One region of the Sporosarcina contaminans genome, then DNA from elsewhere that is predicted to be linked to it. Evidence: riboswitches for the same ligand, from Rfam matches in the RefSeq annotation. Region 1 holds a riboswitch; the other holds the start of a gene.
The links. A riboswitch is a leader RNA that binds a small molecule or an ion and turns the genes downstream of it on or off. The one in region 1 is predicted to bind S-adenosylmethionine.

Region 1 (4,168 bases):
TGCATTTTTTACGCCTGTTTCCTTCAAATTAACCCCGGAAATCCATTGGGCGACAACAGACCCATGCAAGCAACCTACTAGATATCCAAAGATTGAAATAATCGTTATCCATATAAGCATGTCAATTCCCCCAGACTGATGTGTTTTCATCATACGCTGGCGGATGGGGAAGGTTCAATATGTTTTAAGGTAAATATATTGAATATGTTTATTTTCAACGAAACTACAATCGTTTATTTGAAAAAAAGTCGATGGTAGGAGAGGCTTTTCTATGCAGCAAATGATTTCGGATTAAAATGCAATTTTTGAGGTATCTAAATATCCGGAAAAAGATACAGACGTGATCCGAGGGAATAAGATCACGGCGGAAAATATTCAGACGATCAAGGATTTGGACAAGGCATTGGCTTATAAGAGGCGGATTTCTTATGGTGGTTTGTTGAAGGAAATACATAAGGAGTTGCAGTTTGGAGATGTTGAGGACGGAGATTTGATTTACATTGATGAGGATTCGGATGAGGTGGCAAAATGGGGCTGTTGATGTGATGGCATGGAGGTTTAAGGAATTATGTTATTAGAGAAGGTAAAAACATATGAGAGTAGCTGTCTTTTCTGACGAGCTACTCTCTTTTTTTATTTTCCGGAACTTAAATTTAGTTCATTAATTTCTTTTTGAAATCTTTTTTCAGCGTCTTGTTTTATTTGTTCATGTTTCATTTGAATGTCATTTTGTTCATTTACAGAGATACTCTTATTTTCCTTTGGCCATTTTAGTCGAACCTGACTTGAATCATAACTTGTTAAAATTGCAGGAATAAGATAAAAAGACCAAGAGTGAAACTTGTTGCAGAGAAAAATTATGGAAACCCTCAACGGCAAATGCCTGACTGGAGCGATAGCGGAAGAAATTTAAGGAGTTCACAATTTCACTGCACCTGAACCCTCTTGGCTCAAAGGAATAAATGGATTCGCCATTGGATAAGTTTTAGCTTGTTGATAAACGCTCGCATACTAAGTTGCTTTTCTGCAAGCGTTTTTCAAGCCGAGCTGTAGATTCCTTCTCTATTACTGAAAATAAAAAGACTGTAGATAAAGTGAAAAGGTACTTTGTCTACAGTCTGGAGGCATCTCTACATGAGATGCCTCTTCGTATAATTAATCTACTGTGTAGTTCTTATGGGAAACAACGGTTAAATTGGAAGCTACGCCAATTCGGTCGGCGTCATCTTCTGAAATCTTTACAATGACCGAGTTCTCGAGTATTTTATGAATCGTTCCATTTACTCTATGGTCATTGCGGACGAAGGAAATCTCTTCGTCGATATGACGCGCAGCGACAAAATCTGAAACAGGTTTTTCCTTACGTGAAAAAGTCAATCGAATCACTCCTACCGTTCATTCTCATCATCTTTCAAAATGAAAAAATGCTTAGGCCTGTCCTAAGCAATCAAAAGCATGATGGAAAACAACTGGTTGTAACCGATCTCTATCAAGTTGTCTATTGATAGTATACCATAAATTGTCGAACTTCGCTGAAAGTAGAATTGCAACATAAGTTTCAGAAAAATAATAAGAATCTCTTGACTTTTAAAATTGGTCCTCCTATACTGTACAACAAGATGAAAAACTGAATCACCCATACTCTTATCAAGAGCGGCGGAGGGACTAGGCCCTGCGATGCCCGGCAACCAGCAAGTGACGAACTTGCAAAGGTGCTACTTCCTACAGATTCGTGCAAACGGTCTGAAAGATAAGGGGAGGAATAAGCGAAAGCGTAACCCTCTTCTTAGCGAAAGGGGTTATTTTTTTATTCCAAAAACCCCCAACGCCTCCGCATTGCACATTATTTGTTGCATTTTCATCTTACACTAATACTTTGGAGGTAATACACATGACTGCAAACAACTCTCTTCAACCGGAAACACTTCTTCTACATGGCGGCCAAAAGCCAGATCCAATCACAGGATCAAGAGCCGTACCAATCCATCGGACGACTTCGTTCGTTTTCCGCGACACTGAACATGCACAAAACTTATTTGGCCTGCAAGAAGCGGGCAATATTTACACTCGAATCACGAATCCGACTGTAGCGGTATTTGAAGAACGCATTGCGCTACTTGAAGGAGGTACAGCTGCGGTCGCACTATCTTCTGGCATGGCGGCAATCGCGTTTTCGATTTTAAACATTGCGGGCGCTGGCGATGAAATCGTAGCGGCAAGCAATCTATACGGTGGAACATATAATTTATTCGCAGTGACGCTGCCGCGCTATGGCATCAATGTGAAGTTCGTCGACGCTACGAATCCTGAAAACTTTAAAGCCGCAATTACAGATAAGACAAAGGCTTTATTTGCTGAAACAATCGGAAATCCAAGCTTACACGTTTTAGATATCGAAGCGGTGGCGGAGATTGCTCATGCGCATGATATACCGTTGCTCATTGATAATACTTTTGCTTCACCTTATGGCTGCAATCCGATTGAATTCGGGGCCGATGTAGTGATCCATTCCGCCACAAAATGGATTGGCGGTCACGGCACGACAATTGGCGGCATCGTAGTCGATGCGGGCAAATTTGATTGGACGAAAGGTAAATTCCCTTTGTTTACAGAGCCGGACGAAACATATCATGGTCTTCGCTATGGCGTCGACACGGCGACAGCTGCATTTGCCACGAAGCTTCGCGTCCAATTATTGCGTGATTTTGGTCCTTGCTTGGACCCAGATAGCGCGTTCAATTTCCTCCAAGGTTTGGAGACACTTCATCTCCGAGTAGTGAGACATAATGAAAATGCTCAGAAAGTTGCCGCTTTCCTACAGTCCCATCCATCTGTTGAGTGGGTAACTTACACAGGTTTGGAAGACCACCCTTCACATGAGCATGCTAAGAAGTATTTGAAAAACGGCTTCGGTTCCATTATTGTTTTCGGCATTAAAGGTGGACGTGAAGCGGGGCGTAAGGTAATTGACAATATCGAGATTTGGTCGCATGTCGCCAACGTCGGTGATGCCAAGTCATTGATCATTCACCCTGCATCCACTACACATCAGCAATTGTCTGCTGAAGACTTGGAAAACTCCGGTGTAACCGAAGAGCTGATTCGCTTGTCTGTCGGTCTCGAGTCGCCTGAAGATATCATTGCAGACTTGCAACAAGCGATTGAAAAAGCAGCGCCGGTTACAGTTCAATAGGTTCATAAGTAGTTGCAGGGGACATTCCAATGCTTCGCTTATGATGCAATAGCATCTTGTTTAGAATTGCAACATAGTGAACTAAAGTAAATGCCCCTGCGCTTTTGAAAGGAGGTGGATGGAATGCCGTCATTCAAAGCAGCGATCTTAGGTTTTGGCACTGTCGGTGAAGGTGTGTATAGAATTTTACAAGAGAAGCGTGAAGAAATAAGAGAAAATACAGGTTTCACGGTTGATGTCGTCACCATCCTTGTGAAAGATAAGACGAAAAAACGCAAGCCGATTAGTGGTGTGAAAATTACCGATAATATTCGAGATATCTTAGACGATCCGGAAATAGACGTTGTGTTCGAAGCAATTGTCGGGGAAGAGCCTGCTTACACATATTTATCAGATGCGATAGAAAAAGGCTGCCATATTATAACGGCCAATAAAAAAATGTTTGCTAAACACGGTCCAGCTCTATTGAAACATGCAGAGTTCCGTAATGTGCAAGTTGGTTTTGAAGCGACAACGGCAGGCGGTGTCCCGGTCATTCGGACGGTTAGCAATCTATTGGCCGGTGACCGCATAAAACGGATTCAAGGAATCTTAAATGGTACTTCGAATTTCATTTTGACGAAAATGCGTGAAGAGGGATCGCCATTTAAAAAAGCGCTATTGGATGCTCAGAAAAACGGCTTTGCGGAAGCGGATCCATCCGATGATGTGGACGGCACAGATGCATTCCGTAAGCTGATGATCCTAAGCTCTCTATCTTTCGGTCAACAACCAGATTGGGAAGACGTCCCGGTGGTAGGGATCGAGCATATTCAACCAATTGATGTGATAGATGCTTCAAAAGGCGATCTTCGATATCGTCACGTTGCAGATATATGGATAGATGACAACGACAAGCTGTTAGGTACGGTAGGACCTGTCTTAATTGGAGCGAATCATCCGCTTTTCAGTATAGACGGTGTCGACAATGCAATC
Region 2 (4,168 bases), on a different contig from region 1:
CACTTTCCCAAATAAGGCATAGAGCAAAATTGTAATGATAATAATATCCGACTGCATGAACTGTTGTGCAGTCATTGCCAAGTAACCGACACCCCGTGTCGATGCGATTGTCTCTGCCACAATTAAAGTCATCCACATTACGCCTAAAGAATAGCGTAGCCCAACAAAAATGGATGGCAAAGCACCTATGAGCAATATTTCTTTAAAAAGCCTCCAGCCCTTCAGCCCATACATTCTGCCCATTTCAATAAATCCCGGATCGATATTGCGTATGCCATGCAGCGTATTAATATAGATTGGGAACATTACCCCGATCGAAACTAAGAAAATCTTAGCTCCTTCATCGATTCCAAACCATATGATGACAAGCGGCACGAGGGCCAAGTTTGGGATATTGCGGATCATTTGCAATGTCGTATCCGTAAAAGCATATGAGAACTTTGATAGCCCATTTGCTATACCCAAAATGAAGCCTATTCCCCCGCCAATTACAAGCCCGATTAACGCTCTCCCTAAACTCGCAGCCATATGGTAAGTCAGATCCCCAGATACTACTAATTGATATAAGCTTTTCAATACTGTCAAAGGTGCGGGCAGCAGCTGTGGGGAGACGAATCCGCCTGATACGACCACCTGCCAAGCAACGATGATGAAAATTGGAATAAGCCATGGAATAGCCGTCCGTTTCAACTGAATCACCATCATTCTTCCTCCTTACTTCTTCGGAACCCGATCACGAATGTCGATTTTATTTGGAATCAATCCGATTTCATAATAAGTATCCGCCTGCTTTTGTTGTGCCTCTATAATTGAATCGTCAATACGATCAACAGCATATTGCCTGCGGTCGACTGCTCGCTCAATCACTTTTTCGTCAATTCCTAACATGTTAGAGACAAGCTTAACGACCTCATCTTTATTTTCATTCGCCCACTGATCGGATTCATCTGTCGCTTCTAAAATTAACTCGACTAATTCGTGGTTCTTTTTATAAAAATCCTCATTCGCATAATAGAATGTGCGGTTTGGATAGCCATAATCTTTGCCCTCCGTTAGGTTAACGGTCTTTAAATCAACTTCCACACCGGCAAAAAACGGATCATACGTTGCAAGCGCGTCGATTTTATTCGTCTCAAAAGCTGTTCTTTGCTGTGCTGCATCTTGCAAATATACCCACTCAACATCATCTATTGAAAGGCCGGCATCCTCGACTGCCAAGATGGCCAAATAATGATGGTTGCCGCCTTTCAATGCACCGATCTTCTTCCCTTTCAACTGATCAACTGAAGTGATCCCTGAATCTTTATGAACTAACAACCCCACACCTTCCGGATTCGGCAAATCTGCGCCTACATAGACGAACGGTTTATTGCCTGCTTGCGCATTAATGCCGGAGCCATCTGCTGCATGCCCAAAGTCGATATGCCCTGTAAACAGCCCTTCTAACAATGTGCCTCCATGAACGAATTCCCGCCATTCTACCCGATAGCCCTCTGCCTCCAACTTTTTCTCTAATATTCCACTTTCTTTCAATATATTTAATGTGTTTCCTTTTTGGAAACCAACACGCACCACCTTTTCAGAGGCTTCTGCGCTGTCTGAAGCCTTCTCCCCGCTGCATCCTGCCAATGAAAACAATACAATTGCAGCGAAAACTATTAAGTAAAATCCTTTTCTCATTCATATATCTCCTATTCATATTAGTTTACTTGGTTTTATACATAAAAATTTTTCACTGCTTGATTATATAATGACCATGAAATAGGTCGAATGATTTTTCCTCTTTCCCTCCTTGAATAACAATTTGGAAAGGCTTCTCCCCACGTGACTCTAATTTATGCTGTACAATTCCTTTCCCAATTGGTTCATAAAAGATAATCTCCACATCACCAATTACAACTGCCTGACCTTGTGCATTTAACTTTTCATCAGTATATGCATCTTTGACAGGTGCGTTCAGCAATATGGACCATTGCCTAACAGATTCTTTCAAATCTTTTACGGCAAACGATAGGGAAGCTATTTTCAACGCCTCTCCATTTGGATGGTCTGCCATGACCTTCTGCTGTATCAAATCTTTTTCCCTTTCATCATCCTCCGCTTCCCATTGAATAATAAACGGTAGCTCAGGGCCCTCTTCATCTGTACCTGCGTAAAGCAATTGCCATTTTACAACCGAGCCATCCGGTCTCTTCCTATGGAGTGGCACCGGTCCGGTCACTTTTAATCCATGTTCCTTGAATCGTTGTGCCACGCCTTCAATATTAGTCGTCCGAATAGCAAAGCGGGCAAAACCTTCCCGAAACTCATCTCTAATAATTGTAGAAATTAAACTAAATGACGGATGCTCTGTATTTTTCACTAAATTACGGTCATATGTTCCTAAAAACTCGATATAGGATAAACCAAAATAGCTTAACCCGTTATACGTTCCCCGATCCTCATGGACACCGCCTTCTACTGCATGAAAGCCAACAGCCTGAAATTCTTGCACTGCTTTCTCCGGCTCCTCTACAAAGTGCACAAGATGATCAAATACAAATTCCATATCTTTTCCCCCTTAAAATAAAAATCCCTTCTATAAGAAGAGAAATTCATATCCGCTTCTTATCTTCCAAGTTACAACTTGGCGGAATTAGCACCATACCTAAAGGTTGGTTGCTGAGACTTCAATGGGCCACTCCCTCCATCTCTCTTGATAAGATACAATATGTAATTAGTACATACTTTACTTGTTCCCTTACACAAAGTCAAACATTATTTTAACTATTCTTATCAGTTTAGTATGAATAAGAAAGAAGACTTAAGATCGCTTTGTTAACACTTGCTTCGAATGGTATCATTCTTCTGCCAAAAGATTAGTACTTTATACTTGGCGATACATTATTTCCATAAAAAATACACACTCAGACATGAATGTCCAAATGCGCATCTCACTAACTTCATTACTCCTCCACAACAACTTTCTATACAAGTGACTATCTCTTGGATAGAAAGTCTTGTAATGACTTCAATGCAACATAATAGAGCCACCATCTGTCATAATTGTTTGACCCGTAATATATTGAGAATCCTCCGATGCTAAGAAGACGGCAACCCGACCGATATCCTTTTCAACATCTCCAAAGCGCCCTAAAGGAATTTTATTTTTGACCGCTTCATAATACTCTGGCTGTGCCTTCGACCACGCCTCAACGCCTGGAGAATATGCAATAGGGCTAATAATATTTACATTAATGCCAAAGCGTCCCCACTCATTTGCAGCTACACGGGATAATCCTCGTATTGCCTCTTTGGCAGCAGCATATGCACCCTGCGTCTCATGACCAGCCAATCCAGCACCGGAAGCAAAATTAATTATATTTCCCTTCGACTCCTTTAAATGTGGCAAAGCAGCCTGCATTAAATAAAACGTTGGATAAAACCCTGTTCCAACAGATAAATCCAGATCTGCCTGAGTTGTATTTTCCAATGGCACTTGCTTAGAAGCATGCGCATTATTAACTAATACATCCAACCGACCGTATTTTTCTACGACTGTATTAACAATCTTATACAAATTGCCATGATCCATTAAATTTGCTTGAATGAACATAGACTTTGGAGAATGAGTTTGAAGCTCCTTCAGCATCTCTTCTCCCGTCTCTTTATTCACATCCACAATAGCTACGACAGCACCTTCCTTTACCATCGCCTTCGCCATTCCACCTCCTATCCCACCAGCTCCGCCAGTAATAATGACAACCTTATCTAACAATTTTCCCATTTAAATTCTCCTCTTTTCATGAGTCTAAAACTATTTTAACACTAAAATACTTTTGTATAAAACAACAAGTTCTTCGGTTATCTATATATTGTTTGCCGATGCATCCATACATAATACATTGCTTCTTCTAATTAAAGCCTTAAAAACGGAAAGCATAAATAAATGCATAACGACTGCTTTCATACAAATAAATACCTATAATAGCGCATAAAACAAAACAACAGCGCATAACCGCATGTAGAAACACATAAACTTCTCATGGTATTAAAACAAGACTTTGGAAGCTTACATTAGAAGAATGTGAATATCGGTGTTAAAATCCTCAATAATAACGGTTTAAAATTCCCCAGTTTTTACGGATAATCTATTTTGAGAGAGATAGATTGGAAGTGTGGGAATGAC

Region 2: another riboswitch for S-adenosylmethionine. It lies ahead of ACFQ38_RS13450 (VOC family protein); the one in region 1 lies ahead of ACFQ38_RS11920 (O-acetylhomoserine aminocarboxypropyltransferase/cysteine synthase family protein).

What each region holds. Positions count from the first base shown of each region.
Region 1 covers NZ_JBHTLT010000090.1:2,835-7,002, reverse strand. Annotated here, with positions in the region: gene ACFQ38_RS11935 (glycerol-3-phosphate acyltransferase) at 1-120, opposite strand, end outside; gene ACFQ38_RS11930 (protein rep) at 341-541, shown strand; gene ACFQ38_RS11925 (DUF2187 family protein) at 1,156-1,386, opposite strand; SAM riboswitch class I at 1,642-1,757, shown strand; gene ACFQ38_RS11920 (O-acetylhomoserine aminocarboxypropyltransferase/cysteine synthase family protein) at 1,892-3,193, shown strand; gene ACFQ38_RS11915 (homoserine dehydrogenase) at 3,317-4,168, shown strand, end outside.
Region 2 covers NZ_JBHTLT010000111.1:14,958-19,125, forward strand. Annotated here, with positions in the region: gene ACFQ38_RS13440 (ABC transporter permease subunit) at 1-702, opposite strand, end outside; gene ACFQ38_RS13445 (aliphatic sulfonate ABC transporter substrate-binding protein) at 715-1,680, opposite strand; gene ACFQ38_RS13450 (VOC family protein) at 1,733-2,548, opposite strand; SAM riboswitch class I at 2,605-2,705, opposite strand; gene ACFQ38_RS13455 (SDR family NAD(P)-dependent oxidoreductase) at 3,011-3,766, opposite strand.